DNA from 2 places in the Polaromonas sp. P4_H1 genome. Region 2 is predicted to be linked to the other one. Evidence: riboswitches for the same ligand, from Rfam matches in the RefSeq annotation. Region 2 holds a riboswitch; the other holds the start of a gene.
What was found. A riboswitch is a leader RNA that binds a small molecule or an ion and turns the genes downstream of it on or off. The one in region 2 is predicted to bind glycine.

Region 1 (3,982 bases), on a different contig from region 2:
GTACGTGCCGTAGTAGCCCTGGCCGATGAAGTTTTTGAACACCTGGTTTTTCGCGGCAATCGCCTTGAGCTGCTTGAGGGCTGCCGCCTCACTCACCGGCGGTGGAATGGCCATTGCGCTGCGGCGTGCGATCGAGCGCGGAACAATCCCGTCTATCAGGTCGCGGCGTGAAGCTGAGCCCACCACACTGAGCATGTGCACTTCGTCGGCCTCATCAATGCCGATGTGGCGTGCGATGAATTCAGAGGGGTTTTCAAGCTCGCCCAGCGGCTTGGCGGATTGCATCAACATGTCGGGAGTTCCGTATCAGGCGGTTTCAAAAATCAGGCGGCGGAAAACTGGGTGTAGCTGGTTTCATCCATCAGGGCGTCCAGCTGCGAGGCGTCGGACAGTTTGATTTTGAAGAACCAGCCGGCGCCCAGCGGGTCGCTGTTGGCCAGCGACGGATCGTTGCGCAGGGCTTCATTGACTTCAACGACCTCGCCGCTCACGGGCATGTAGACGTCCGCGGCGGCCTTGACCGATTCGACCACGCCGGCAGTTTCCTTCTGCGCCAGGGTGGCGCCGACGGCAGGCAGGTCGACAAACACCACATCGCCCAGCGCGTCCTGCGCATGGACCGTGATGCCCACGGTGGCGGTGTCGCCGTCAATCTTGAGCCATTCGTGGTCTTCGGTGTATTTGACAGTCATGAGGTTCTCCAGAAGTTCAAAAGTTCAGTGAAAAGGATTCAGCAAAAAGGATTCAACAAAAAGATTTAGCAAAAAAGATTCAGCAAGTTAACGTGAAAGTAGTAAGAGGCAGCCAAACACTCAGCCGCGGTAGTAGTGGTTGGGCACAAACGGCATGGCCGACACTTCCATCGGAACGGCCTTGCCGCGCACCAGGGCATTCACCCGCGTGCCGATGGCGGAAAACTCGGGGCTCACGTAGCCCATGGCCACCGGCTGGTTGATGGTGGGGCCGAGCAGGCCGCTGGTCACGGTGCCAATGGGCGCGCCCGCGGTGCTTTGCAGTTCGGTGTGGTCGCGCACAGGCACGCGCTCCAGCGCCACCAGGCCCACGCGCATTCGGGTAAGCGTTACCGGGTCGGCCAGCTGCGCCAGAATTTTTTCCGCACCGGGAAACCCTCCGGCGCGCGCGCCGCCGGTGCGCCGGACCTTCTGAATGGCCCAGTTGAGCGCCGCTTCCACCGGCGTGGTGCTGGTGTCAATGTCATTGCCGTAAAGGCACAGCCCCGCTTCAAGCCGCAGCGAGTTCCGTGCGCCCAAGCCAACAGGTTTGACTTCGGGCTGGGCCAGCAGGGCTCTGGCCAGCGTGTCGGCCTGCGATTCGTGCACCGAGATTTCGAAACCGTCTTCGCCGGTGTAGCCGCTGCGCGTGAGGAAGCAGTCGCAGCCCGCCACCGTGAAGCGGCCGCCGGTCATGAACACCAGTTTTTCAACGCCCGGCGCCAGGCGCTGCAAGGCGGTTACCGCCTGCGGCCCCTGCAGAGCCATCAGCGCCATCTCCGGCATGGGGATGACTTCGCACCGGCTGCCGATCTTTTGCTGGATGTGCGCGATATCACCGACCTTGCAGGCCCCGTTCACAATGAGGAACAGGTCGCCGCCCCCGGCGCTGTCGTGCATGTTGCGGTTGAAAAACATCAGGTCATCGATGATGCCGCCGTCGTCATTGAGCAGCAGGCCGTAGCGCTGCTTGCCGGCGGGCAGGTCGACCACATCGACGGGCAACAGGGTTTCCAGCGCAGCCGCCGAATCGGGGCCCACCAGGCGCAACTGGCCCATGTGGGACACGTCAAAAAGTCCCGCCGCCTGGCGTGTGTGGTGGTGCTCGGCCATCAGGCCCGCAGGGTACTGCACCGGCATGGAATAGCCCGCGAATGGCACCATGCGCGCGCTCAACTCTGCGTGCAAGGCATGCAGCGGTGTTTTGAGAAGATCTTCAGGGGTGACAGAAGAAGAGGAGGCAGAAGAGGCGTTAGACAAGGCATTCTCCGGGGGCAAACATGAATCCATGACCCATGGTCATGCGCTGCCCCTGCTGTCCACTTTACCTGAGAGATTCACCTGGCGATGCAGGCTTGCTCCTTCGGTGGGCCGCCTCAAAAGCGGCCTCTCTCCAGTAGGGAACGTTTTCCGGCGCCAGACGCCGGAAAACGGTTGCCAGTCCTTTTGCCTGAGCGTTCAGTGCACCATGGGAGTTAACTTCATGGTGTTCGTGCGCCTTCGGCGGTTTTCGCGGTGAAAACTCTCTCCTGACCTCTCAAGTGTAACGGATGCCGGATTCGGCGATTTGCACCCGACGGGGTGTTATCAGGTGCTATTTGAAGCCCAGCACATGGGGCAGCCAGGTGCTGAGCGCAGGCAGGAAAGTCAGCAGCACCAGCACCGCACCGTGCGCCCAAAGAAAGGGCATCAATTCCCGCACCAGCGGGCCCATGGGTACACGCGATACGTTTGATGTGACAAATAACAGGCCTCCCACCGGCGGCGTAATCATGCCCAGCGTGAGGTTGTAGATGACGATCATCGCAAAATGGATGGGATCTATGCCCAGCTTGACTGCAACGGGCGCAAGAATCGGCGCCAACACCATCACACCGGGCAGCGGCTCAATAAAAATGCCAAACAGCAGCAAAAAGATGTTCACGATGATCAGGAACATCCAGGGAGACAGATTCATCCCGATGATCCAGTCCGCCATCAGCTGCGGCAGGCCCTCGATGGTGAGAATCCATGCGAAAGAGGCGGACAGGCCAATGATGATCAGCACCGAAGCCGTGAGCAGGGCAGAGCGCGCCAGGATGTCGGGCAGGGCTTTCCATTCGAGTGTCCGGTAAACGAATTTGCCGCAGACCAGCGCGTAAAAAACAGCCACCACGGAGGCTTCGGTGGGCGTGAACCAGCCGGCCCGCATCCCGCCCAGAATCAGCACTGGCAGCAGCAGCGCAGGAATTGCCTTCCAGGTGGTGCGCCAGACCTCCGGCCACGGCGGCATGCCGCCGTCGCCTTTGTAATTGCGTTTTTTGGAAACTTGGAAATTGACAACGCACATCGCCACCGCAATCAGGATGCCGGGTAACAGACCCGCGACGAACAGTGCGCCGACAGAAACGTTATCGTCCTGCAGGGCATAGATGATCATGATGATCGACGGTGGAATGATGGGCCCGACAATGGCTGTCGCTGCTGTCAGGGCGGCAGCATAGGAGCGGTCGTAGCCAGCCTTGTCCATCATGCGGATCAGCATGGAGCCCGGTCCTGCGGCATCCGCCAGTGCGGAGCCGGAAATGCCGGAGAAAAAGGTCAGCGACACCACGTTGGTGTAACCCAGGCCGCCCCGCTTGTGGCCGACAAATTGCCCGGCAAAGCGCAGCAGTACCTCTGTGAGCGAACCACCGCTCATCAACTCGGCCGCCAGAATGAAAAACGGCACTGCCATCAGCGGGAAGCTGTCCACGCCGGTAAAGGTTTCCTTTAGCAGTACAAACAGCGGGTAGTTCTCCGCGAGAATCAGCGTGGCGGCGGTGGCAAGGCCCAGCGCAAAGGCAACCGGTACGCCAATGGCGAGAAAAAAGCAGGCTGAAATTATCAGCAGCAGGCTGGCGTTCATAGTGCCCCCACGCTTGCGGCATGGGCCGCCGCGCGAGGCCTTGCAGGCCGCGGCTCGCGAGACGCTTCGCCTCTATCGCCTGTCCAAGCCTGCTCAAGCAGGCTTGGAGCCGCAGGCTCCAGCCCCAAGGGGGCCTTCGGGTCTTGGAGCGGTCCGGCGGCCCTCATAGGGATGCACTCGCAGTCGCATCAAAATGCGCGTCTACGGCAAACAGCCGGTCGCGCACATAAACCCGCACGATCAGCAGCCAGTGCACGACCAGCAGCACGCCGCCAACCGGCATGGCCGCGTAAATATAGGCAAACGGAATCTGCGTGGCCGCCGTCAGCTGAAACATGGTGCGGCCCATGTACAGCCAGCCATA
Region 2 (3,982 bases):
CCAATTTAGCCGACTTAGCCGATTTATGCCTGTGTTGCGGGCCGGCCCAGCGACACCAGTTTGCGTTCGGGCACCTGGCTGGTGAAGGCAAAGTCCACTTGGGGTGCGCGTCCGCTGACGATGTCGGCAATCGCCGCGCCCGAGCCGCAGGAGTGCGTCCAGCCCAGCGTGCCATGGCCGGTGTTGAGGAACAGGTTGCGGGTTTTGGAGGCGCCTATGTAGGGCACGTTGGATGGTGTGGCCGGGCGCAGGCCGGTCCAGTACTGCGCATTTTGCCCGTCGGTCATGTCGGGAAAGAGCTGGCGCACGCGCCGCACAATCGCCTCGCAGCGCACCAGGTTCAGGTCGGTGTTGTAGCCCCCCAGTTCGGCCGTGCCCGCAATGCGCAGGCGGTTGCCCAGGCGCGAGAACACCAGCTTGTACTCGTCGTCGGTGAGCGACACGTTGTAGGAGGCCGCTTCGTTGATGACCGGCAGCGTCACTGAATAACCCTTGGCCGGGTAAATCCGCAGGGTCTGGCCCAGCAGTCTGGCCCACTGCGGGCTGTAGGCGCCCAGGCACATCACATAGGCGTCGGACTTCAGCTCGCTCACCACCCCTTCGGCACTGGCAATTTGCACGCTGCGCAGCGTATCGCCTTCCTTGCGCGCGCCCACGATGCGGGTGTTGTAGAGGAACTCCACGCCCTGCGCGGCGCACAGGGCCGCCAGCTGGCGGGTGAAGGCATGCGCATCGCCCGATTCGTCGCTGGGCGTCATGCTGCCGCCGACGATTTGCGGGCGGCAGGCCGCCAGCGCGGGCTCGATGGCCACGCATTCATCGGGGGTTTTCATATCCAGCTCGCAGCCGTGCTCGCGCATCACCGCGGCCGGGCCCTGCGCATCGGCGTACTCCTGCTCGCTGGTGTAGAAGTGCAGGATGCCCTCGGTCTTTTGCTGGTAGTTGATGCCGGTGTCGGTGCGCAGCTTTTGCAGCGTGGCCCGGCTGTACAGCCCCAGGTTGACCATCTGCTTGATGTTGTGCCGGGTGCGGCCCGGCGTGCACTGGCGCAAAAAGTCCAGGCCCCAGAGCCACTGGTTCAGGTCGGGGCGCAGGCGAAACAGCAGAGGCGCGTCTTCGCGCATCAGCCACTTCAGCACTTTCAGGGGCGCGCCCGGGTTGGCCCAGGGTTCGGCGTGGCTGACCGAAATCTGCCCGCCGTTGGCAAAGCTGGTTTCCAGGCCGGCGCCGGGCTGGCGGTCGACCACGGTGACCTCGTGGCCGGCCTGGCGCAAAAACCAGGCGGAGGTGATGCCGGTCACGCCGGCGCCCAATACGGTAACTTTCATGATGAGATTCCCAAGGAAAAGAAGGCAACAGGCCAGCACGGATGCGCGCAGGCAGCTATGAAATCAATCGTGAATTTCAGGGCGGCAGCGTGCACCAGTGCTGGTGCCGCTCCCACTGTCCTTGGTACCTGAGAGATTCAGCCCGGCATCAGCGGGGCTGACGGCCAGGATTTGCTCCTTCGGTGGCGGCAGCGTTGCGCTGCAGCTCTCTCCAGATTCGGCATGTTTCATTCAATACGGGGACCTGAGCGATCATGGGAGATTGCGCCTTCGGCGGCCGTTGCAGGGCAACAGCGCTCTCTTGAATGAAAGCAGATTCTCGCATATTGCCCAGGCGCTGGCCAGAAGCGCGGGGCCCACGCCCCTAAAATCTCTCCATGCTTCAAATCAAACAAGACTTGCTGGACGCCCTGGGCCAGGCCCTCAAAACCATGGCGCCTGACAGTACCGTGGCGGCCGCCTTCGAGTCGCCCAAGGTGGCGGCCCATGGCGACTTTGCCTCCACCGCGGCCATGCAGCTGGCCAAACCGCTCAAGCTCAACCCCCGCCAGGTGGCGGAAAACCTGCGCGGGCTGCTGCTCCAGGCGCCCGCGTTTGCGCGCTGGGTGGACGCGATCGAAATTGCCGGCCCGGGTTTTCTCAATATCCGGCTCAAGCCCGAAGCCAAGCAGCAAGTGGTGCGGGAAGTGTTGCAAGGGGCAGACCAGTACGGCATGCAATTGGCCGACAGCCCGCACCGCATGATTGTGGAGTTCGTCTCGGCCAACCCGACCGGGCCGCTGCATGTGGGCCACGGCCGCCAGGCGGCGCTGGGCGATGCGATTTGCAACCTGTTTGACACGCAGGGCTGGGATGTGTGGCGCGAGTTTTATTACAACGACGCCGGCGTGCAGATCCAGACCCTGGCCACTAGCACGCAGGCGCGCGCCAAAGGCCTCAAGCCGGGCGATGCCGGCTGGCCCGAGCCCGCCTACAACGGTGACTACATTGGCGACATCGCCAATGACTTTCTGGCCAAAAAGACCGTCAAATCCGACGATCGGGAGTTCACCGCCAGCGGTGACGTCGAAGACCTGGACGCGATCCGCCAGTTTGCCGTGGCATACCTGCGCCATGAGCAGGACCTGGACCTGCGGGCCTTCTCGGTCAGGTTTGACAACTATTACCTGGAGTCCAGCCTGTACAGCTCGGGCCGTGTCGACAGCGCGGTGCAAAAGCTCAAGGACGCCGGTAAAACCTACGAGCAGGACGGCGCGCTGTGGCTCAAGTCGACCGACTACGGCGACGACAAAGACCGCGTGATGAAAAAGGGCGACGGCAGCTACACCTACTTTGTGCCGGACGTGGCCTACCACCTGGCCAAATGGGAGCGCGGTTTCAGCAAGGCCATCAACATTCAGGGCATGGACCACCACGGCACGATTGCCCGCGTGCGCGCCGGGCTGCAGGCCGCCAGCGCCGGCATTCCGCAGGGCTACCCCGACTACGTGCTGCACACCATGGTGCGCGTCGTGCGCCATGGCGAAGAGGTGAAGATCTCCAAGCGCGCCGGCAGCTATGTCACGCTGCGCGACCTGATCGAATGGACCAGCGCGGACGCCGTGCGCTTCTTTTTGCTCAGCCGCAAACCCGACACCGAGTACGTCTTTGACATTGACCTGGCTCTGGCCAAAAACAATGAAAACCCGGTGTACTACGTGCAATACGCCCATGCGCGCATATGCTCGATTCTCGGCACTTGGGCCGCGCAGAGCGGCGATCAGAGCCAGCTGAAAAGCGTGGACCTGTCGGCACTGGTCAGCCCGCAGGCCCAGGCCCTGATGCTGCTGCTGGCCAAATACCCCGACATGCTCAGCAATGCGGCCGCCGGTCTGGCGCCGCACGACGTGGCCTTTTACCTGCGCGAGCTGGCCGCCTGCTACCACAGCTATTACGACGTCGAGCGGATTCTGGTGGACGACGAAGCCGTCAAGCTGGCACGCCTGGCGCTGGTCGCCGCGACGGCGCAGGTATTGCACAATGGCCTCAAGGTGCTGGGCGTCAGTGCGCCCCACAAAATGTAGGCAACCATGAAGCACACACAGCGGAATTCAAAGCGAAATTCAGAGCGGGATTCAGAGGCAGGCAAGAAAATTGGGCAAGGTATGAGAAAACAACGAGGCGGAACCCTGCTGGGTCTGGTTATTGGCGCGCTGATCGGCCTGGGCGCCGCGCTGGCCGTGGCGGTCTACATCACCAAGGTGCCGGTGCCTTTCATGAACAAGAGCCAGTCGCGCAATCCCGACAGCGACGCCGCGGAAGCCAAAAAGAACCGGGACTGGAACCCGAATGCCCCGCTGGCGGGCAAAACGCCTGTGAAGCCGCTCCCTTCTGCTTCCAGCGCTTCCGGCACTTCCGGCGAAGTGGGCACTGTGCCGGCCCCCGCCACGGCGACCGCGCCCAAGGCAGCTCCCGCGCCCCCGGCGAAGCCCGCCACCTCCGCGGATCCGCTGGGCGATCTCGCCAAGGCCAGGGCGGACGCCGCGCCCGCCGTTTCGGGCGTTGACCCGTTCAGTTATTTTGTCCAGGCTGGCGCATTCCGTACGCCGGAAGACGCGGAGCAGCAGCGCGCCAAGCTCATGCTGCTGGGCGTGCAAGCCAAGGTGAGTGAGCGC

Region 1: another riboswitch for glycine. It lies ahead of gcvT (glycine cleavage system aminomethyltransferase GcvT); the one in region 2 lies ahead of AC1DS5_RS00275 (D-amino acid dehydrogenase).

Annotation. Positions count from the first base shown of each region.
Region 1 is NZ_JBFUKG010000009.1:194,832-198,813, forward strand. It holds gene gcvP (aminomethyl-transferring glycine dehydrogenase) at 1-291, opposite strand, end outside; gene gcvH (glycine cleavage system protein GcvH) at 324-692, opposite strand; gene gcvT (glycine cleavage system aminomethyltransferase GcvT) at 813-1,991, opposite strand; glycine riboswitch at 2,037-2,138, opposite strand; glycine riboswitch at 2,160-2,273, opposite strand; gene AC1DS5_RS13715 (TRAP transporter large permease) at 2,326-3,618, opposite strand; gene AC1DS5_RS13720 (TRAP transporter small permease) at 3,782-3,982, opposite strand, start outside.
Region 2 is NZ_JBFUKG010000001.1:54,110-58,091, reverse strand. It holds gene AC1DS5_RS00275 (D-amino acid dehydrogenase) at 24-1,328, opposite strand; glycine riboswitch at 1,551-1,642, opposite strand; gene argS (arginine--tRNA ligase) at 1,706-3,391, shown strand; gene AC1DS5_RS00265 (SPOR domain-containing protein) at 3,473-3,982, shown strand, end outside.